2 regions of the Rhizobium ruizarguesonis genome follow, and region 1 is predicted to be linked to the other one. Evidence: riboswitches for the same ligand, from Rfam matches in the RefSeq annotation. Region 1 holds a riboswitch; the other holds the start of a gene.

The links. Region 1 has a riboswitch for S-adenosylmethionine ahead of J3P73_RS03200 (O-succinylhomoserine sulfhydrylase). Riboswitches for the same ligand answer to the same signal wherever they lie in the genome.
Region 2: linked by a shared signal. The riboswitch ahead of metA (homoserine O-acetyltransferase MetA) and the one ahead of J3P73_RS03200 (O-succinylhomoserine sulfhydrylase) in region 1 are both predicted to bind S-adenosylmethionine.

Annotation. Positions count from the first base shown of each region.
Region 1 covers NZ_CP071678.1:646,206-657,467, forward strand. Annotated here, with positions in the region: gene pstB (phosphate ABC transporter ATP-binding protein PstB) at 1-325, shown strand, start outside; gene phoU (phosphate signaling complex protein PhoU) at 370-1,083, shown strand; gene phoB (phosphate regulon transcriptional regulator PhoB) at 1,217-1,900, shown strand; gene J3P73_RS03170 (GcrA family cell cycle regulator) at 2,184-2,717, opposite strand; gene J3P73_RS03175 (aspartate aminotransferase family protein) at 3,138-4,337, shown strand; gene argF (ornithine carbamoyltransferase) at 4,380-5,294, shown strand; gene J3P73_RS03185 (Hsp33 family molecular chaperone) at 5,385-6,377, shown strand; gene apaG (Co2+/Mg2+ efflux protein ApaG) at 6,680-7,072, opposite strand; gene J3P73_RS03195 (IS110 family RNA-guided transposase) at 7,647-8,678, opposite strand; gene J3P73_RS03200 (O-succinylhomoserine sulfhydrylase) at 8,935-10,119, opposite strand; SAM riboswitch at 10,162-10,240, opposite strand; gene J3P73_RS03205 (2'-deoxycytidine 5'-triphosphate deaminase) at 10,313-11,262, shown strand, end outside.
Region 2 covers NZ_CP071678.1:4,873,428-4,884,689, forward strand. Annotated here, with positions in the region: gene J3P73_RS23780 (aldose epimerase family protein) at 1-673, opposite strand, end outside; gene metA (homoserine O-acetyltransferase MetA) at 901-1,824, opposite strand; SAM riboswitch at 1,873-1,950, opposite strand; gene J3P73_RS23790 (ABC transporter ATP-binding protein/permease) at 2,063-3,955, shown strand; gene J3P73_RS23795 (DUF5666 domain-containing protein) at 4,076-4,705, opposite strand; gene J3P73_RS23800 (ABC-F family ATP-binding cassette domain-containing protein) at 4,826-6,643, opposite strand; gene J3P73_RS23805 (thiamine diphosphokinase) at 6,647-7,303, opposite strand; gene J3P73_RS23810 (MarR family winged helix-turn-helix transcriptional regulator) at 7,406-7,933, opposite strand; gene J3P73_RS23815 (MDR family MFS transporter) at 8,050-9,588, shown strand; gene J3P73_RS23820 (M48 family metalloprotease) at 9,979-11,262, shown strand, end outside.

The sequences.
Region 1 (11,262 bases):
CGGCACTGGCCTGTCGGGCGGCCAGCAGCAGCGCCTCTGCATTGCGCGCGCCGTCGCCGTCAGCCCCGAAGTTATCCTGATGGACGAGCCCTGCTCGGCGCTCGACCCGATCGCCACCGCCAAGGTCGAGGAGCTGATCCACGAGCTGCGCGAGAACTACACGATCGTCATCGTCACCCACTCCATGCAGCAGGCCGCGCGCGTTTCGCAGCGCACCGCCATGTTCCACCTCGGCAATCTCGTCGAGGAGAACGACACCGACAAGATGTTCACCAATCCCGACGATCCGCGCACCCAGGACTACATCATGGGTCGCTTCGGTTGATTTTGGCGACACCAAGCCTTCCCGTTATTCGAGGATAAAGCCCCATGGCATCGACACATATTTTTTCTGCCTATGATGATGACTTGAAGTTCCTGTCCAGGCGGATTTCCGAAATGGGCGGCCTGGCCGAGCAGATGGTCAGCGAAGCCGTGCGCGCTCTTGTCAACGGCGATACCGCGCTGGCGCAGAAGGTCATCTCCGACGACGTGATCCTCGATCACGCCGAACGCGAAATCGGCGACAAGGCGATCGTCACCATCGCCCGCCGTCAGCCAATGGCTTCGGACCTGCGCGAAATCATGGGTTCGATCCGCATCGCCGCCGATCTCGAACGCGTCGGCGACCTCGGCAAGAACACCGCCAAGCGCGTCATCGCCGTCCAAAGCACCGGCGTTCCCCGCAAGCTCGCCCGCGGCCTTGAGCATCTGTCCGAGCTGGCGCTCGTCCAGCTCAAGGAAGTGCTCGATGTCTACACCAATCGTTCAGCCGACAAGGCAAATGCGATCCGCGAACGCGACAACGAGATCGACGCGATGTACACCTCGCTGTTCCGCGAGCTCCTGACCTACATGATGGAAGATCCGCGCAACATCACCAGCTGCACGCATCTTCTCTTCTGCGCCAAGAACATCGAGCGCATCGGCGACCACGCCACCAACATCGCCGAGACGATCTTTTACATGACGACAGGCGCGCAGCCGGAAGGCGACCGTCCGAAGGACGACAGCGCCAACACCGTCGGCGCGGTCACCGAATAACCGCCCACACCCCGCCGCTTGCGTGCGCGCCCATCCGGGCGCGCAAGAGGTCGCAGCCAATTCTGATTTTGCGCAGGATGCATTGCTTAAATCACCCCCGGTTTAAGGATCATGCGCGAGGAGACCGACACGCATGATCCCGAGAGTTGCAGTTGTTGAAGACGAGGAAGCCCTCAGCGTGCTCCTTCGCTACAATCTCGAAGCGGAAGGCTTCGAGGTCGATACCATCCTTCGTGGCGACGAAGCCGAAATGCGGCTTCAGGAGCGCACGCCCGATCTGCTCATCCTCGATTGGATGCTGCCCGGCGTCTCCGGCATCGAGCTTTGCCGGCGCCTGCGCATGCGGCCGGAAACCGAGCGCCTGCCGATCATCATGCTGACGGCGCGCGGCGAGGAGAGCGAGCGTGTCCGCGGGCTGTCGACAGGCGCCGACGATTATGTCGTCAAGCCCTTCTCGACCCCCGAGCTTGTTGCCCGCGTCAAGGCGATGCTGCGCCGCGCCCGTCCCGAAGTGCTGTCGACGGTGCTGAAATGCGGTGACATCGAGCTCGACCGCGAGACCCATCGCGTCCATCGCAAGACCCGCGAAGTCCGCCTCGGCCCCACCGAATTCCGCCTGCTGGAATTCCTGATGTCGTCGCCAGGCCGGGTCTTCTCCCGCTCGCAGCTGTTGGACGGCGTCTGGGGCCACGATATCTATGTCGACGAGCGCACCGTCGACGTCCATGTCGGCCGCCTGCGCAAGGCGCTGAATTTTTCCAACATGCAGGACGTCATCCGCACCGTCCGCGGCGCCGGTTATTCGATGGAAGCCTGAGGGCTTTTTCGTCATGCTCGGGCTTGTCCCGCTGCTGTCGGTTCGCGGCGATGGACTGCCCCTCATCCGGCTGCCGCCACGTTCTCCCCGTAAACGGGGCGAAGGGGATATGCCGCGACCTCTCCGTTCCCCACAACCTTTTGCAGGGCACGTCCCCTCGCCCCGTTTACGGGGAGAGGGTTAGGGTGAGGGACAGCCATCCCCGCAACGAGCGCTCCCATCCACGCGCACAAAAAAACGGGCCACTCGGCCCGTTTCTGCATTCTGACGATGGTCAGCCCGCTCAGCTGGCCCGCGCTGCTGCCCGGCGGCGTTCGTTGACCGGCTGGTAGGCAAGCTTCTGGTGATAGCCGCAATAGGGCGAATTGTCGGGGGATTCGCAGCCGCAGAAATGGAAGTCGTCCTTCAGCGGATCGCCGACCGGCCACTTGCAGGTGCGTTCGGTCAGTTCCGTCAGGCCGAGGCGTCGGGAAATCGGCACGACCACGTTGCCTCTCGGCACGTATTCCATTTCCTCGATCGTTTCGATCTCGATCTCTTCCTTCAGCATGGTCGCGCCCTGCTGGCGGGTAACGGTGCGGGTAGTGACCCGCGAGGCGTAGTTCGGCGCGCGCGGCGCCGAGGTATTGCGCTTCGGCGTTCGTGCCGCGGTGTTGGTGCCGCCGGCCTTGGCACGGCCGGGAAGGCTCAGCCGGTGCACTTTGCCGATGACCGCATTTCTGCTGACCCCGCCAAGCTGCGCAGCGATCTGGCTGGCGCTCAGTCCTTCGGCCCAAAGTTTCTTGAGTTTCTCGACCCGCTCGTCTGTCCAGTTCATGCCCTGTCTCCACCTTCTGCGTTGGTGATGGCAGAATCCCTCACCGTTGTCCCGGGAGCTCCGAAACAAGAAACGCTTGATCAATTTTGGTGACTAGTTCCGCCGCATGCAGTCTAGTAATTGAACTTTAACCTAGTGTGAGGCTGACTCCGTGACAAGAGTCGCATGAATCCGGATGAATCGAATTCGTAGTTTTCCCCAACTTGCTGCCCCTGCGTGGCATTTCTGCAATAATGCCTGTTGAAGACTGAAAATGCCGCTGTACACCCTTGCTGCATAAGCTAAGGGCGCAGTTTTGTTGACATTGCAGCGCGAAAAGGAAATAGTGCCACTCGCCGCCGCAAGGCGGCATTTTTGATTTTTCGGGCCTGGTTTCTTTAGCCGGAGTCATTGCCCGGCAACTTTGATGGAGATCGCGCCATGGCTGAAGCCGCGCCGCTTTATGACACCTATTCTCGTGCCCCGCTGCGGTTCGAGCGAGGCGAGGGCGTGTGGCTGATCACCGAAAGCGGCGAGCGATATCTCGATTTCGGCGCCGGCGTTGCCGTCACCTCCGTCGGCCACAGCAATCCGCATGTTGTGGGCGCACTGAAGGAGCAGGCCGACAAGGTCTGGCACCTGTCGAACATCTATGAGATCCCCGGTCAGGAACGTCTGGCAAAACGGCTGACGGACGCCACCTTCGCCGACAAGGTGTTCTTCACCAATTCGGGCGCCGAGGCGCTCGAATGCGCGATCAAGACGGCGCGCCGCTATCAGTTTTCCAAGGGCCATCCCGAGCGCTTCCATATCATCACCTTCGAAGGCGCCTTCCACGGACGGACGCTGGCGACGATCGCTGCCGGCGGCCAGGAGAAATATCTCGAAGGCTTCGGCCCCAAGGCGCCGGGTTTCGATCAGGTGGCTTTCGGCGATATCGAAGCGGTCCGCGCCGCGATCACCGATGCCACGGCCGGCATCCTCATCGAGCCGGTGCAGGGCGAGGGCGGTGTCCGTCCGGCCACCACCGAATTCATGAAGGCGCTTCGCCAGCTCTGCGACGATAACGACCTGCTGTTGATCCTCGACGAGGTCCAGACCGGCGTCGGCCGCACCGGCAAGCTCTTCGCCCATGAATGGTCGGGCATCACCCCCGACATCATGGCTGTCGCCAAGGGCATCGGCGGCGGTTTCCCGCTCGGCGCCTGCCTTGCCACGTCAGAGGCCGCCTCCGGCATGAAGGCCGGCACGCATGGCTCGACCTATGGCGGTAATCCGCTCGCCATGGCCGTCGGCAGCGCCGTGCTCGACATCATCCTTGCCGATGGCTTCCTCCAGCATGTGCGCGACGTAGCACTGGTCTTTCGCCAGGGCCTCGCCTCGCTGAAGGATCGTTATCCCGATGTGATCGAGGATATCAGAGGCGAGGGGCTGTTGCTCGGCATCAAGGCTGCCGTTCCCTCAGCCGAGCTGCTGCAGGCGATCCGCGCCGCCCATCTGCTCGGCGTACCCGCCGGCGACAACGTCATCCGCCTTCTTCCGCCCCTCGTGGTCACCGCCGAGGAAGCCCGCGAGGGCCTTGCCCGCGTCGAACGCGCCGCCGAGAGCATTCGCGCCTCCAAGGTCAAGAAGACGGCTTGAAGAGATTGCCGCCTTCGGGCGCAGCACAGGTAAGAAGACGATATGAGCCCTAAACATTTCCTCGATCTTTCGGCAGTCACATCAGCCGATCTCAGAACCATCATGAACGATGCGCTTTCCCGCAAGCAGGCTTTCAAGGCAGGCCAGGGCGACAAGCCGCTCGCCGGCAAGATGCTGGCGATGATCTTCGAGAAGCCGTCGACCCGCACCCGCGTCTCCTTCGACGTCGGCATGCGTCAGCTCGGCGGCGAAACGCTGTTCCTGTCCGGCACCGAGATGCAGCTCGGCCGCGCCGAGACGATCGGCGACACCGCCAAGGTGCTGTCGCGTTATGTCGATGCGATCATGATCCGCACCACCGAGCATTCGCGGCTGGTCGAGCTGGCCCAGCATGCGACCGTGCCTGTGATCAATGCGCTGACGGATGACACCCATCCCTGCCAGATCATGGCCGATATCATGACCTTCGAAGAGCACCGCGGCCCGATCAAGGGCAAGACCATCGCCTGGACCGGCGACGGCAACAATGTGCTGCATTCGCTGGTCGAGGGTGCCGCGCGCTTCGGCTATCGCATGAACATGGCCGTACCCCTTGGCTCCGAGCCCAAGGATCACTATCTGAACTGGGCCCGCAATGAGGGCGCCGAAATCATGCTCTGCCATGATGCCGACCGTGCGGTCGCCGGCGTCGATTGCGTGGTGACCGATACCTGGGTCTCCATGAATCAGGAACATCGGGCCCGGGGTCACAATGTCTTCCAGCCTTATCAGGTCAACGCGGCCTTGATGGCGAAAGCCGGCAATGATGCATTGTTCATGCATTGCCTGCCCGCCCATCGCGGTGAGGAAGTGACGGACGAAGTGATCGACGGTCCACAATCCGTGGTCTTCGATGAGGCGGAAAACCGTCTTCATGCGCAGAAGTCGATTCTTGCTTGGTGCCTGGGCGCGATCTGAACCATAATCGGACGTCGCGAGAGACAGACTCGCGACCGCGTGAGCGAAGGGCACGCTGGCCCATCGCTCTGAAACTAGGAGTTAAAAGCCATGGCAGAAGCTGCAGCCGCCCTCGGCCAGTTTGATTTCGCCGGCGATGACCATGTCGTCCCCTTCCAGGTGGAGGGGCTGGATGTGCGCGGCCGCGCCGTCCAGCTCGGCCCGATGCTCGATGCGATCCTCGAGCGTCATCATTATCCCGCACCCGTTGCCCGGCTGCTTGCCGAAGTCGTCGTGCTGACGGTGCTGCTCGGCACCTCGCTGAAGTTCGACGGCAAGTTCACGGTGCAGACCAAGGGCGATGGCCCGGTCGATCTTCTCGTCGCCGATTTCTCGACGCCGGAAAATGTCCGCGCCTATGCCCGTTTCGATCAGGCGCTGCTCAACAAGGCGATCGAGTCGGGTGAAACCGAGCCGGAGCAACTGCTTGGCAAGGGCGTGCTCGCCTTCACCATCGACCAGGGCAAGTTCAGCCAGCCTTACCAGGGCATCGTTGCGCTCGACGGCACCACGCTGGAAGAAATTGCCGGCGTCTATTTCCGCCAGTCGGAGCAGATCCCGACGCGCGTCCGCCTTGCCGCGGCCGAACTCTTTGATCGTGACGATGCGGGCAAGCCGCGCCATCGCTGGCGGGCCGGCGGCCTCGTCGCCCAGTTCCTGCCGGAAGCGCCGGAGCGCATGCGCCAGCCGGATCTCCACGGCGGCGACGGCGACACCGGCAGCCGCCCGCATGGTGAGGACGACGCCTGGCTCGAAGCCCGTTCGCTGGTCGAGACCATCGATGCCGATGAACTGACCGATCCGCTGGTCGGCACCGAGCGGCTGCTGTTCCGCCTGTTCCACGAGCGCGGCGTGCGCGTCTACGAACCGCGCGCCGTCTTCGACCGCTGCAGCTGCTCGCGCGACAAGATCAAGGGCGTGTTGAAGGGCTTTTCGGCCGAGGAGATCGAAGCCAGCCAGGAAGATGGCGAAATCGCCGTCACCTGCGAATTCTGCTCGACCACCTACCGCTTCGAGCCGGCCGAGCTTCAGCCGGCTGAATAGTCGACACCACTGCTGCTCGGTTCGCGCCGATGGCTGCCCCTCACCCTAACCTTGCCGGGGTCGAGCCACTGGTCTCGACCCGTCCTGCGGACCCCCGTAAAAACGGGGCGAGGGGACGTGCCCTACGAAAGGTTGATGGGGAACGGAGAGGTCGCGACACGTCCCCTTCGCCCCGCAAAAGCGGGGAGAAGGTGCCGGCAGGCGGATGAGGGGCAGGCCTCGGCAATCCCCCAGGAGCGGGGGCGTTGAAGACGTCTCAGGAACGTGGCGCAGACGGAAGATGACGTCTCAATGGATGCGCCTCAGTTAAGCACGCGCAGCAGCCCAGGTGAATCCAGCGAGAAGGCGGGGATGTCGACATCGAACATCTCGCCGTCGTCCGTTTCCATCTGGTAATGGCCGAACATCAGCCCTGAGGGCGTGTCGAGCGGGCAGCCGGAGGAATATTCGTAGGTGTCGCCGGGGCTGAGCCGCGGCTGTTCGCCGACGACGCCGGGACCGGTCACCTCGTCCACCTGGCCGTTCTGGTCGGTGATGTTCCAGTAACGATTGACCAGTCGAACGGCTATGCCGGAATTGTTGCTGATTACAATCCGATAACCCCAGACATAGCGGTCATCGTCCGGATCGGATTGCTCCTCCAGATAGAACGGTTCGACGACAACTTCGATGTCTCTTGTGAGGGCGCGATACATGCCTTGCACCTTAGTCAAGATATCTTACCCGTATCTTATAAGAGGCCCTGTCCGTCAAGAAACGGAACAATTATCATCGCTGAAATGGCTGTGATCCGAAGGGTTTTCGATCGTTAAGCCTAATTGTCAGTGTTAATTCAGTTTCGGAACGCCGCGGCGGGCAAACTTGTTCCCCCCCTCGGTCTCACCCAGTGAGGTCCGGCACGGCCGAACCCCAAGCATGTCGCGCAAAAGTGTGCAGCGGTTGTCTAATCGCATTGCCTTAGTCAAGGCTGTTTTGTTTTGCCATTCGGTATTGGCTCTGTTTTTGAGGAACGCGCACCCGCGGTGTATTCGATTGGTTGGGCGATGTTGTCTTCAAAGCTGTCCAGCGCCGGGAGCAGGGTTGTCTGCGCGGTCGACACCTGGTCGCCGCATAATGGGTCTCCGCAGGCAGGATCTTCCTATGTTTTGCGCGCAGTCTCAATGAGCTGCAGCCGCTGTAACGGAATGATCCGACCCACGCCCGCAGCTGGGACGCTCAGTGCCTCACATCAGGTTTGACGCGCTGAGGGAAGAAGGCCCGACACTTCGCTTATGCCGTCGCGCCGGCCAATCTGTTGAATACGTCTCCTGTCTTGAGCATGCTGTGCATGATGACCGCAAGCTTTCGGGCGACCGCCACCGCAGCGCGCTTGAAGCCCAGCCGCTCACGCAGCTTAAGCCCCCAGCTTTTGAGACGGCTCTCGTTCCTGGCACTGGTTCTTGTGAGGATCACCGTCGCCGCTTCATAAAGCAGCCCCCGCAGATGGGGGGCGCCTCTTCGAGAGATATGGCCGTCATAGTCGACCTCGCCTGACTGGTAGCGCCTCGTTGTCAGCCCGAGCCAGGCGCCCACCGATCGCGACGTTTTGAAGTTGTCTGGACCTTCAATCGCGGCGACATAGGAGATGGCCGTGACGGCACCGATACCCGGGATCGTCATCAACCGCTTCGTCGCCTGGCTCTCCCGTGCCGCTGCGACCAGCTGGCGACCAAGATCGGCCGCGCGCATGCGTATGTCACGCCACCCCTCAAGCAGCGGCAAGATGATCTTTGCAAGGCCGTCATTCCCATCCAGGAGTTGCCTCACATTGTTATCAAACACCCGACCTTTTCCTTGGGCGACGATAAGACCGAACGTCTTCATCACACCGCGGATCTGGTTGCTAAGCTGGGTTGAGATGCTCAGGAGCTGAGTGCGGGCCGCCACCAGCGTGCGCGTCAGCATGCTGTCGAAAGCCTTGACCCGGACAGCCTTGTAGAAGCCGGCTTCGGCCAAATGAGCCAAGCCATCCGCATCATTGGCATCGGTCTTGTTGAGCGTCTCGTTCAAGACCTTTTGTGCGTGCCGCGCTTCGATGCAGATCGCCGGCACGCCTTCCTTGGTCAGCTCATGATAGAACCACGTCGACAATGGCCCCGTCTCGAAAACAACGCGCCTGGCGTGCGGGGCATGCTTGCGGATCATCTCGGCTACAAGTTTGGGGTCCGAAGCGCACTTCCCCCGCCAGATCCGTTTACCGTCCTGTCGGATTGAGATCGCGGTCTCTTTCAATGAAACATCAAGCCCGATATATTGGTCCATGGTTGCTCTCCGTTCGATGTTTGGGCCCGGTTCCAATCGTGAGCCCGTTTTTCCATCTTATCGGGGGCAACCACCCCTGCCAGCCATCTCTCACGAAAATGGTCTGGGATGATCGCGCCGCGATTACCCCATGTTTTGCGATAACGACATGCGTAAAAACAAAAACTAAAGCGCGAGGAGCGAATCTGAAAGATCGCGACGCGCTTTAGTGAGATCCGGCCGAACCCGGGTGGGGTCCGGCCGCTCTGGCTGTCGATCAGGCCAAGACCTTGTCAAGCGCCTTGGCGAAATCTTCGATCAGGTCGTCGGTATCCTCGATGCCGGCCGAAAGGCGGACCGTGCCCGGGGAAATGCCGAGTTCGGCGCGCGCCTCATCCGTCAGGTTCTTGTGCGTGGTCGTCGCCGGATGGGTGATCAGGCTCTTGCTGTCGCCGAGATTGTTGGAGATCTTGACGATATCGAGCGCGTTCTGCAGCGCAAAGGCCGCATCCTTGCCGCCCTTCAGCTCGAAGGCGACCAGCGTCGAGCCGCCGGTCATCTGCTTGGCGATGATATCGGCCTGCGGATGGTCCTTGCGGCCGGGATAGATCACCTTGGCGACCTTGCCCTGCTCGGCCAGGAAATCGGCGATCTTTGCCGCATTTTCGGTCTGCTGGCGCACGCGCAGCGGCAGCGTCTCGATGCCTTTCAACAGTGTCCAGGCATTGAACGGCGACATGGCCGGGCCGGTATGGCGGAAATAGTCGTGCAGGTTCTCGTCGATCCATTCCTTGTCGGAAAGCACGACGCCGCCGAGGCAGCGGCCCTGTCCGTCAATATGCTTGGTGGCGGAATAAACGACGATATGGGCGCCGAGCTCCAAGGGCTTCTGGAAGAGCGGCGTGGCGAAGACGTTGTCGACGACGACCTTGGCGCCGATCTGGTTGGCGAGCTTGGCGACGCCAGCGATATCGATCACTTCGAGCGTCGGGTTGGTCGGGCTTTCCAGGAAGAACACCTTGGTCTTCGGCGTGATCGCCTTTTCCCAGTTCGCCAGATCCCGGCCGTCGATCAGCGTGCAGTCGATGCCGTATTTCGGCGCCAGCGTCTCGACGACCCAGCGGCAGGAACCGAACAGGGCGCGCGCGGCGACGATATGATCGCCTGATTTCAGCTGGCAGAGGATCGCCGCGGTGACGGCGGCCATGCCGGAAGCGGTGGCGCGGGCGTCTTCGGCGCCTTCGAGCATGCACATGCGCTTTTCGAACATGTCGTTGGTGGGGCTGCCGTAGCGGGCGTAGATGAAGCCCTCCGTCTCGCCCTTGAAGCGGGCTTCGGCCGCCTCGGACGTTTCGTAGACGAAGCCTTGGGTGAGATAGATTGCCTCGGACGTCTCGCCATATTGCGAACGCAGCGTGCCACCGTGGACGAGTTGGGTTGCCGGGCGCCAGGTCTTGCTCATGCCATCACCTTCACATAACAAAAAAACCGGTCGCAAAAGCAGACCGGTTTCAACCCGGTCTTTTTAGCCACTTGTTTAACGTGGCTGCAAGCCGACCGGCCAAATCACCACGGGATAATTCTGCAATACTGCTGTTAGCTGCTTGCGTCAATTCCCCGAGTTTGGTTTTGTCGGCGCAAATGATGGATGAGGCATGATGGCTCGCGAAACGGGAATTCTGGCGGATCGCGCGATCTCCGCGCTGTTCGAAACGGGGCGTCTGATCTCCGAGCGGGAGCTGGACCGCGACCAGATCCAGCCGGCAAGCCTCGACCTGCGCTTGGGCGGCAAGGCTTTTCGGGTGCGTGCCAGCTTCATGCCAGGCCCCTCGCATCTGGTGTCCGACAAGCTTGACCGGCTGAGCCTGCACGTGATCGACCTCTCCGAAGGCGCGGTGCTCGAAACGGGCTGCGTCTATATCGTGCCGCTGATGGAGAGCCTGGCGCTGCCGGCCGAGATGTCGGCCTCGGCCAATCCGAAGAGCTCGACCGGGCGCCTCGATATCTTCACCCGCGTCATTACCGACTACGCCCAGGAATTCGACAAGATCCCATCAGGCTATTCCGGCCCGCTCTATCTCGAAATCAGCCCGCGCACCTTCCCGATCGTTGTGCGCCGCGGCTCGCGCCTGTCGCAGATCCGTTTTCGCGTCGGCCAGGCCCTGCTCGGCGAGCCGGAACTGTTGAAGCTGCACGAGAGCGAGACGCTGGTCGCCAGCAAGCTGCCGAACGTATCAGGCGGCGGCATTGCCCTGTCGATCGACCTTGCCGGAGACAAGGACGGCCTGATCGGTTATCGCGGCAAACATCACACTGCCGTCGTCGACGTCGACAAGAAGGCCGAGCACGACCTCTTCGATTTCTGGGAACCGCTCCACAGCCGCGGCCGCAACGAGCTGATCCTCGATCCCGACGAATTCTATATCCTCGTCTCGCGCGAGGCCGTGCACGTGCCGCCGGATTACGCAGCCGAGATGACCCCCTTCGATCCGCTGGTCGGCGAATTCCGCGTCCATTATGCCGGCTTCTTCGATCCGGGCTTCGGCCATGCGCCTGCCGGCGGACGCGGCAGCCGCGCGGTGCTCGAAGTGCGCAGCCACGAAGT
Region 2 (11,262 bases), 820 kb from region 1:
TCTCGCGGAAATCGAATTCGGTGCCCTCGACGGAACGGATCTCGCCGGTGGGCACCTGCTTTTCATCGGTCGGCAGATAATGATCGGCGGCAATCATGATATCGTGGCCAAGCGCATCTTCGCGACCGTCGAGATTGAAATAGGCGTGCTGGCAGACATTGGCGAGCGTCGGCTGATCGCTGGTCGATTCGTAGGTGATCGACAGTTCACCGTTGCCATGCACCCAGAAAGTCGCCTGGATGGTGCAATTGCCGGGATAGCCGGCGCGGCCATCGGGATCGACGATCTTCAGCACCACGCGGTCGACGTCATGCTCGACGATCGTCCAATTGCGTTTGGCGATATTGTCGCTGCCGCCATGCAGATGCGTGACGCCGTTTTCATTCTGCTCGAGCTGATAGTCTTTGCCGTCAAGCATGAACCTGCCGCCACCGACGCGGTTGGCGCAGCGGCCGGGCGTCGCGCCGAAATAGGACGAATAAAGGGGGTAGCTGTCGAAATCATCGAAGCCGAGCTGCAGCGGCGCGTCATGGCCCTCGAGACGCAGATCCTGGATGACCGCGCCCCAGCTTATGATCTTGGCCGTCAGCCCGCCGCCCTTGATCACGACGCGATAGACGGTCTCGCCCGCCTTCGTCTGCCCGAGAACGTCCCGCTCCAACTTATCCGACATCATTGACCGTCCATTCTATCCCTGCTGCAAATTCCTCAATCCGGAATCGATTTGAGGAATTTGCAGCGATTCAAAGTGTGCATTGCACGTCCGATGAAGACGCGCGGTGTGGTAGGGTTCAGGACAGGAACCTGCCCGCATTTGCTTCAATCCGCAACCGGCGGATCAGAAAGAAAATGCCGCAGCGGTGATGCAGCGGCACCGGCTCGAGGGGCGATCGGCAACGGTCAGAGGTCCGTGCCGATCTCTTCCACATCAAAGGGCGTCGTCTGGTAGATTTCGTTGATCCAGTTGCCGAACAAGAGATGCGCATGGCTGCGCCAGCGGTTCTGCGGCGCAAGCGCCGGATCGTTGTGCGGGAAGTAATTGTGCGGCATCTTGATCGGCACGCCGGCATCGATGTCGCGAAAATACTCGTCGGAAAGCGAGGTGGAATCATATTCGACATGGTTGAACATGTAGAGCCGCCGGCCCTTCTTCTCGTGCACGAGGCACACGCCCATCTCGGCTGATTCCATCAGGATCTCCAGGCTTTCGGACTTCTCGATATCGGCGCGGCGCACTTCGGTCCAGCGCGACACCGGCACCTCGAAATTGTCAGAAAAGCCGTTGAGATAGATCGAGGAAGGTTTCAGGTTCCGGTGGCGGTAGACGCCGAAGGCCTTCTCTTTCAGCTCGTATTTCGGAACGCCGTGAAAATGATAGATCGCCGCCATCGCGCCCCAGCAGACGTTCATCGTCGAATGGACATTCGTTTCCGTCCAGTCGAGAATCTCCTGCATCTCCGCCCAATAGGTGACATCTTCATAGGGCAAAAGCTCGATCGGCGCCCCGGTGATGATGAAGCCGTCGAACTTGCGGTGCTTTACCTCTTCCCAGGTCTGGTAGAAGGCAAGCAGATGATCCTCGGACGTATTCTTCGCCTTATGGCCGCCGATGCGGATGAGTGACAGCTCCACTTGCAGCGGCGAGGCGCCGACAAGGCGGGCCATCTGCAGCTCGGTCTTGATCTTGTTCGGCATGAGGTTGAGCAGCCCGATCTGCAGCGGTCGGATATCCTGACGGATCGCCAACGTCTCGGTCATCACCCGCACACCCTCCTGAACCAGGGTTTCGAAGGCGGGCAGCGTATCGGGGATCTTGATGGGCATTGCGGTCACTCGATCAAAAACAAAAAACCGGCGGCGAAAAAAATCGCTACCGGTCCGCACGCGGCCCTTTAGCGACTTTTTTAACGTGGCTGCAAGCCGGCCGGCCAAATCACCACGGAGCGCTTTAATTAGACCCAGTCGGGTCGCGAATCAACTGTCGACTGCAGTCAAGTGACCTCTGCCGCATCATCACAGTTTAATGAATGATAGAATCTGTTGATAGACCCGTAACGCCACCATGTTATTTATAGGGGCATGGGCGATTTGGAAAAGCGTAATGGCAGATAAAATCGAGGGGAGGCCGGGCATCCGGAGGCAGGATAGGGTAGGGTATGATCTCAGCCTGACATATCGCCTCGGCGTCATGTTCTCAGCATTCTGGAATTCGGAAGTGCGTGGCAAGGTGCTGTTTCTGGCGACCGTGCTGATCCTCGTCATCCTGGTGACATCCTACGGCCAGGTCATTTTGAACGAGTGGAATGCTCCCTTCTATGATTCGCTGGAGCGCCGCGACCTCGGCGAATTCTTCCACCAGCTCGAAATCTTCGCGATGATCGCCGGCACACTGCTGCTTCTCAACGTGCTGCAGGCCTGGCTGAACCAGATGACGGCGCTCTATATGCGCGAAGGCTTGTCGCGCGATCTCGTCGACCAGTGGCTGAAGCGCAAGCGGGCGCTGCGGCTCGCTTCCAGCGGCCTGATCGGCGTCAATCCGGACCAGCGTCTGCACGAGGATTCCCGCAACCTCGCCGAAAGCACGACAGGGCTGGTTCTCGGCCTGCTGCAGTCGACCATTCTCCTGGTGAGCTTCATCGGCGTGCTCTGGGAGCTTTCGAGCGGCTTCATCTTCCGCATCAGCGGCCACAGCTTCTCCATTCCGGGCTACATGGTCTGGGCGGCGATTTTCTATGCCGCTTCCGCCTCGGTGCTCAGCCAGGTCGTCGGCCGCAAGCTGGTGAAGCTCAATGCCGATCGTTTTTCGAAAGAGGCCGAGCTTCGCTTCACGCTGATGCACGCCAACGAAAACATGCCGGCAATCACCGTTGCCCGCGGCGAGGAAAACGAGCGCCGGCGCATCAACACCGACATCAGCTCGGTGCTGAGGGTCGTCAAGCGGCTCGCCATGGCCAATACCAACCTTACCTGGGTTTCGGCCGGCTACGGCTGGCTGGTGATCGTCATCCCGATCATCGTTGCCGCCCCGGCCTATTTCTCCGGCGGCCTCACCCTCGGCCAGCTGATGATGTCCGTCGGCGCCTTCAACCAGGTCAACACGGCGCTGCGCTGGTACGTCGCCAATTTCGGCCCGATCGCCGAATGGCGCGCCACGCTGATGCGCGTCACCGATTTCCGCCAGGCGCTGGTCGAGATGGAAGAGGACTTCGACCTGAAGGACAGCATCGCCTATGAAAATGCCGCGCCCGACACGCTGACGCTGAAGGATGTGGTGATCGTCGCTAAGATCGGCGAAGACATCGATGAATGCGGCGGTTTCCGCCTGCGCGAAACCGATGTCGTGATCAAGGCCGGCGAAAAAATCATGATCAACGGCGATCATAGCGTCAACCGCAAGCTGCTGTTCCAGGCGATGGCCGGCCTCTGGCCGTGCGGCAGCGGCACGATGGGTCTGCCACCGATCGACGATATGGTGTTCGTTCCGCAGGTTGCCTATGTCCCCGGCGGTTCGCTGCGCGAGGCGCTGGCCTTTCCCGAAAGTCCGGAGAAATACGAGAAAGCAGCCGTCGAGGCGGCCCTCGACAAGGCTGGCCTGCATTCGCTGATCGCAAGGCTCGACACCCGTGCCCGCTGGGACAAGCTGCTCGACAGCGACGAACAGAAGGCGATCGGCTTCGCCCGCCTGCTGCTCGTACGCCCGCGCTGGATGATCTTCGACGAAGTGCTGGAAGGCATGGAGCCGGAATGGCAGGAAACAATGGCCAAACTGCTCACCTCCATGCCCGAAAGCGGCATGATCTATATCGGCCGCTCCGAGGCCTATCTCGAGGCGCTGAAGCCGCGCGTGCTGCATCTGCAGGCGCTGCCGTCAAAATCCGAGGAACCGCCGCCTGTCGTCCAGACCGGCGCCAGCGCCAGTGTCGGCGCTGCCGCGGTGCCCGCGCCGGCGCTGTAAAACGCCGCTACTGCACTGTGTTACAGCGCCCTTTACGCGTCTCAAAAGACGCGCCGTAAAAGGCGGTGTAGCTGTTTGATTGAACGGCAACGCATAAAACTAAGATTTGCAGCGCATCCGTCACATGGGCGGTATGACGCCGTTGAGGCCGACGGCGATCTGGCTGGCCGAGATGCTGCCATCCGCCGCCTTCTCGCCAGTGACGACAACGCCAGCGCCGGGCTTCAGATCATCCTTGGTCGCAGGCGCCAACGTCACGATCGGCGTGCCATCGGCAATCGAGATGGTCTTTTCCTTGCCCTGATAGGTCAGCGTGATCGTGTGGCCGTCGACGGATTTGACGGCGTTGCTGACAGTCGCGTTGGTCATCTGGCTGTTCGGCTGCGCATCCCAGGGACGGTTGCCCTCACCAGTTCCCTTCATCGACGCTGGAAAGATCAGCACCTCGATCGCCCCGTCCGGGCCCGTGCCCTTCGGAAGCGAAGCGACGCCGACGAAATCGCCGGGTTTGATATCCTCGACGGAAGCTTGTCTAATGCCGCCGACCTTCCAGCCGGCTTTCAGCGCGACCGTCGCATCGTTGCCCTCGCGCGTCTTGACGACGAGCGTATCGCCGCTGAGGCTTTCGATTGCGCCGCGAACACGAATGCGCTGGGCATCCTGCGCCTCTGCGGCTTGCGACAGGGCAAGCGCGACGAGGCTGCCGGCGACAAACGCCGTGAAAATTCCGGAATAAGGCTTGCGAGACATATGACTTTTCCTTGTCGCCATTGCGATCGGCAATATCCCCGGCTGCCGGACGGCACCTTATGCCGCAGGACGACACACTGACGAATCAAGGAAAAGTGAGCCTTCGGCCTCGAGAAGATCTCAGCCTTCCAGCTCTTCCCGCAGCATTTCGAGCTCCAGCCACTCCTCTTCCATGTCAGTCAGGCTGGCGCGCAGTTTTTCCATCTCGCCGGCAAGCCGGTTGAAGGCTGCAGGATCGCGCGTGAAAAGATTGGGATCTGCCATCACCTGTTCGCGCTTGGCGATTTCGGCCTCGGCCTTCGCCATTTCCTTTGGCAGGTTTTCCAGTGCGAATTTCTGCTTGAAGGAGAGCTTGACCTTCGTGCTGCCTGAAGCTGTTGCTTGCTGCGTCTTCGGCTTCTCCGCCGCCTTCTCGGCCTTTTTACGCTCCTCGAGCGCGCCCTTGCGCTGTACAAGCATATCCGAGTAGCCGCCGGCATATTCGATCCAGCGACCATCAGGCGCATCCGGCACGGCGGGTGCGATCGTCGAGGTCACGGTGCGGTCAAGGAAATCGCGGTCGTGGCTGACGAGAATGACGGTGCCGGGAAAGCCGGCGACGACCTCCTGCAGGAGATCGAGCGTTTCGATATCGAGATCGTTGGTCGGTTCGTCGAGGATCAAGAGGTTTGTCGGGCGCGAAAGGATGCGCGCCAGCATCAGCCGGGCGCGTTCGCCGCCGGAGAGATTTCTGATCGGTGTACGCGCCTGTTCCGGCTGGAACAGAAATTCCTTCATGTAGCCGGTGACATGGCGCTGTTCGCCGTTGACGAGCAGGTTTTCGCCGCGCCCGTCCGTCAGATAGTTGGCAAGCGTATCCTCGGGATCGAGATCCTCGCGTTTCTGGTCGAGCGTCGCGATCTCCAGATTGGTGCCGAGCTTAACGATGCCGCTATCCGGCGAAAGCTGCCCGGTCAGCATCTTCAGCAGCGTCGTCTTGCCGGCGCCGTTCGGTCCGACCAGACCAATGCAGTCGCCGCGATGCACGCGGATCGAAAACGGCGTGACGATTGCCCGCTCGCCGAAGCTCTTGGTGATCTTGTCGGCCTCGATCACCAGCCTGCCGGATTCCTGCGCGTCCGAAACCGTCGCCTGCACTGTGCCCTGCGGCCCCTTATGGCCGCGATAGTTCGAGCGCATCGTCTGCAGCTCGCCAAGACGGCGCATGTTGCGCTTGCGCCGCGCCGTGACGCCGTAGCGCAGCCAGTGCTCCTCGCGCTCGATCGACTTGCCGAGCTTGTGCTGCTCCAGTTCCTCGGCCTCCAGCACCTGGTCGCGCCAGGCTTCGAAATGTGCAAAGCCTCTGTCGAGCCGGCGCGAGGTGCCACGGTCGAGCCAGACGGTTGCCGTCGAGACCTTTTCGAGGAAACGCCGGTCGTGCGAGATCAGCACCAAGGCGCTGCGCGTCTTTTGCAGCTCGCCTTCCAGCCATTCGATGGTCGGCAGGTCGAGATGGTTGGTCGGTTCGTCGAGCAGGAGGATGTCCGGCTCGGGTGCCATAACCCGGGCAAGGGCTGCGCGCCGCGATTCGCCACCGGACAGCATTTTGGGGTCTTCATCCCCGGTCAGCCCGAGATGCGACAGCAGATAGGTGACACGATAGGGGTCATCACCTGGCCCGAGGCCGGCCTCGGCATAGGCCTGCACCGTCTTGAAGCCGGCAAAATCCGGCGCCTGTTCGAGATAGCGCACTGTCGAGGACGGATGGCGGAAAACCTCGCCGGACTGCGCCTCGACCAGGCCGGCGGCAATTTTCAGCAGTGTCGATTTTCCCGAACCGTTGCGCCCGACGAGACAGATTTTGTCACCGGGCTCGATCTGCAAGCCAGCACCCGCCAGAAGCGGTGCGCCGCCGAAGCTCAGGAAGATATCGTCGAGTTTCAGAATGGGAGGGGCCAAAAATCAGACTCCGGAAAGATCATAGGGCCGGGCGAGCACGATTGCCCGGCCGCTGCCGAGCGAAAAGCGAACGGTGCCTTCCGCAACATTGGAAATGGTGCGCGACGAGCCGAAAGGCAGATGGAAATCCGTGAGCGGATAACGCGCATTCTCGATGGAAAGCCCTCTCAGCTCGCTGAATCCGGGCACGGAAAACAGGCTGCCTTTGGGAAGGTCGAGTTCGATCGTACCGGCAACCAGCGGCACGGCCTCTTCCTTGCCCGAGGTCAGCAGCAGGTCGAAACCCTCTTCCGCCAGGCTGACGGCCGACAGCAGATGCTGAAGCGCGTGATCGGAACGTTCGCCGCCGAGCGCGCCGGCGAGGATGAGCCGCTGCCCGCCGCGCGCGATTGCTTCCGCCACTGCGATCTCGCCGTCCGTCGCCGCCTTCGCTGCCGGATAAGGCTGTTTCGGCACATCGGGAAATGCATCGGCGAGATCATCAGGCGTCGAATCGAAATCACCGACCCAGAGTTCCGGCGTAATACCGAGTGCTGCCGCATGCCGCATGCCGCCGTCGGCCGCAATGAAGCGGCTGTCGGCGATGGCACCGCGCAGGCGCTCCGTCAGGCTGAGTTCGCCGCCAAGCAGAATGGTGAAGGTGGATTGGCTCATGGGCATTGCCCTTAGCGCAAACGGGGGGTCGAGGGGAAGGGGCGCCGCTTGCCTGAAAGCGCCTCGCGTCCAACACCAATAGGACGCTCGATCACTTTGAACCGCCGCCTAGCCCGGTGTATCCTTGTCGCGCGACAGGAAAACCGCCTCGTAACCGCCGATGAAGCGCTCGAAAAGCGCTGCGAAGCGCTCGACATCTTCCTGCGGCCAGTCGGAAACGATCTCGGAAATGATCGCAAGCTTCTGCGCGACGATCTCGGCGAGCAGGTCTTGCCCGACCTCGGTCATGACGACGACGATCCGCCGCGCATCGGCCTGCGAGGCCTCGCGGCGCAGCACGTTGCGCCCGACCATGTCGGCCACCACCCGGCTTGCCCGTGACGGATCAATGCGCAGCATCTCCGCGATCATCCCAACGGTGACCTCGCCGGCAGGCTGCGCCCTGCGCACGGCATCGAGCACGTCGAGATGCGAAAGCTCAAGGCCTGGTGCAGCACTCTGGATCGCCAGCCGGCCGATCAGCCGCCGCCCGGTCATCAGCCGCATGCGCGCCATGCTCCGGCCGATACGCGGCACGTTTTCACGATCCGGCTCGGCCGGCTCCGCAGAAAGGGTCTTGGTCAGGATTTCACTCATCACAGGACCATAACAGAGCCGATTCAAAAATTGAATATGCCGATGTCATTAATGTGCCATTGACAACTATATGCTGTTAGCACATAAAAGTGCATCAACCCGGAACGATGCATCCCATGGACATGCAACTCGCGCCTGCGCCGCTCGTGACGGATCCTCGTCGCCGGCTTATTCTCTTCTTCTTCCTGATGACGGCCATGTTCATGGCGACGCTCGATAATCAGATCGTCTCCACGGCTCTGCCGACGATCGTCGGCGAATTCGGCCATCTCGAGCGCTTCGGCTGGATCGGCTCGGCCTATCTCCTGTCGCTGAGTGCCGTCATGCCGGTCTACGGCAAGCTCGGCGATCTGTTCGGCCGCAAATACGTGATGATGACGGCGATCATGATCTTCACCGTCGGATCGACAGTCTGCGGCCTGGCGGTCTCGATGGACACGCTGATCGCCGCCCGCGTGCTGCAGGGCCTTGGCGGCGGCGGCATCATGGTGTCGATCTTCGCCGTCAACGCCGACCTGTTCGAGCCGCGCGAGCGGGCTCGCTACCAAAGCTATTCCAGCCTTGTGCTGATGGCATCGGGCGCGATCGGCCCCGTGCTCGGCGGCACGATGAGCGATCTCTTCGGCTGGCGCTCGATCTTCCTCGTCAACGTGCCGATCGGCTTCGTCGTGCTCATCGGCCTTGCCTTCATGCTGCCGTACCGCAAACCGCATCGCCGCCCGAAGATCGATTATGCCGGTGCGCTCCTGCTTGCCATGACGACGACAAGCATCGTGCTTGCCACCGACAGCAGCGAATTGTTCGGCGCATTGATCTCGCCTGAGAGCATCGGCATCGTCGCCTTCGGCGTCGTCTGCGCCGTCACCTGGGTGTTCGTCGAGCGCCGCGCGCCGGAACCGATCGTTCCCCTGCAGCTGTTTCGCAATTCGACGTTCAGCCTGCTTCTGGTGATCTCTATCACGGGCGGCGCCATCGCCATCGGCATGGTCAATTATCTCGCTCTCTTCCTGCAGACCACGACCGGCCTTTCGCCGTCTGCCGCCGGCCTGCTCTTCATCCTTCTGACCGGCGGCCTCGTCTGCGGGTCGCTTTCCGCAGGTCGGATCATCTCGAAGACGGGGCGCTACAAACCCTTCGCCATCGCAAGCCTCACCTGCAGCGCCACCGCCTTTGCGCTGATGTCGCAGATCCACGCCGGAACGCCGATCGCCTTCATCGGCGCGATCATGATGCTGCATGGCATCGGCATCGGCCTTGCCCAGCAGGTTCCCATCATCGGCGTACAGAATGCAGCACCCGCCCGCGACGTCGGCGCCGCCACCGGCTCGGTGACGCTGTCGCGCATGGGCGGCGCCTCCATCGCCATTTCCATCTACGGCGCCATCATCGCCTCTGAGCTCGGCAAGGTCGGCGGCTCCATTCCCGGCGTCGCCGATATCAAGCAGCTGACGCCGAAAATGATGGCCGCCCTTCCCGAAGCGAGCCGCCAGGCCGTCGCCGATACCTATGCCGCCGCTTTCTCGCCGCTGTTCATGACCTCCTGCGCCATTGCTTTGATCGGCCTTGCGGCCGCCATCATGCTGAAGCCTGTGCAGCTGCCCCGCGCCGGCGAGACGATGAAGCCGCAACCAACGGCGGCGGAAGCTGCGGAATAGTCGAATCACGACAGCGAGAGAATGCTTCATCAGAAGGCGCTCCTTCTCGATGGACATATCACGGGTTGCAATTTTCCCGCAGGACTGTCGCTATCGAGCCGGTTGCTTCAATCGGGCCGTTCTTTTTCCGCGCCGTCGACGAATCTCCGCTTTGTGACGGAACTTTCGCCATAATTTCATCCGAGCGAAGGGAGGCCTTAATGCCTGAGGCTTGCCAAAATGCAACGGCGCCACATTTAAACAGAGTCTCGCTATGCAACCGATGCGTAAATCAGCTACAGCAAGGACTTGTATCGGCCGATTGTGCAGTGCGAGATCAGGGGTGCGCACCTGTTGAATTCCCTTTGCCATGGTCGGTCCGAGTCTGCGGCAAACCGGCAAAACAGCGACATGATGCGGAGAAACAGACTGGACAGCTTGACGACGTGGAAATCGCCCGCGCTTTCCAGTGATGGCATCTCCGCGCCGCAGCGTTTCGCCCGTCGCCTGATGCTGCTTTCGGCCGTCGCAATGGCGCTGAACGGCTGCCAAACGCTGATCGATCAATCCTATCAGCCGAGTGTTTCGCCTTCTTCCAATCCGCAGATCGTCGACGAGGTGCAGAAGAACGATCCGCGCGCGGCGATGGGCGCTCGTGAGCATCCGCGCATCGTGGCAAGCTACGGCGGCGAATACAAGGACGCCAAGACCGAGCGTCTCGTCGCCCGCATCGCCGGCGCGCTGACGGCGGTGTCGGAAAATCCGAGCCAGTCCTACCGCATCACCATCCTGAATTCGCCGGCGATCAACGCCTTCGCGCTGCCGGGCGGTTATCTCTACGTCACCCGCGGCCTGCTCGCCCTTGCCAACGACGCCTCGGAAGTCGCCGCCGTGCTGTCGCACGAAATGGGCCACGTCACCGCAAACCACGGCATCGAGCGGCAGAAGCGCGAAGAGGCTGAGGTCATCGCCAGCCGCGTCGTCGCCGAAGTCCTTTCCAGCGACATCGCCGGCAAGCAGGCGCTTGCCCGCGGCAAGCTGCGGCTCGCCGCCTTCTCCCGCCAGCAGGAACTGCAGGCCGATGTCATCGGTGTGCGCATGCTCGGCGAAGCCGGCTACGACCCCTATTCCGCCGCCCGTTTCCTCGATTCGATGGCCGCTTACAGTCGCTTCATGTCGGTTGATCCCGAAGCCGACCAGAGCCTCGACTTCCTGTCGAGCCATCCGAATTCGGCGCAACGCATAGAGCTTGCCCGCACCCACGCCCGCGCCTTCGGCCAGGAAGGCTCGGTCGGCGACAAGGGCCGTGATTATTATCTCGACGGCATAGACGGACTGCTCTACGGCGACAGCCCGGAAGAAGGCTATGTGCGCGGCCAGACCTTCCTGCATGGCGGCCTCGGCATCCGCTTCGACGTGCCGCCGGATTTCCACATCGACAACAAGGTCGAGGCCGTGATGGCCACCGGCCCAAACGACATCGCCGTCCGCTTCGACGGCGTCGCCGACAATCAGAACCAGAGCCTCACCAACTATATCTCCAGCGGCTGGGTGACCGGCCTCGACCCGTCGACCATCCAGCCGATCACCATCAACGGCATGGAAGCAGCCACCGCGCGCGCCAGCGCCGACCGCTGGGATTTCGATGTCACCGTGATCCGCAACAATTCGCAGATCTTCCGTTTCCTGACCGCC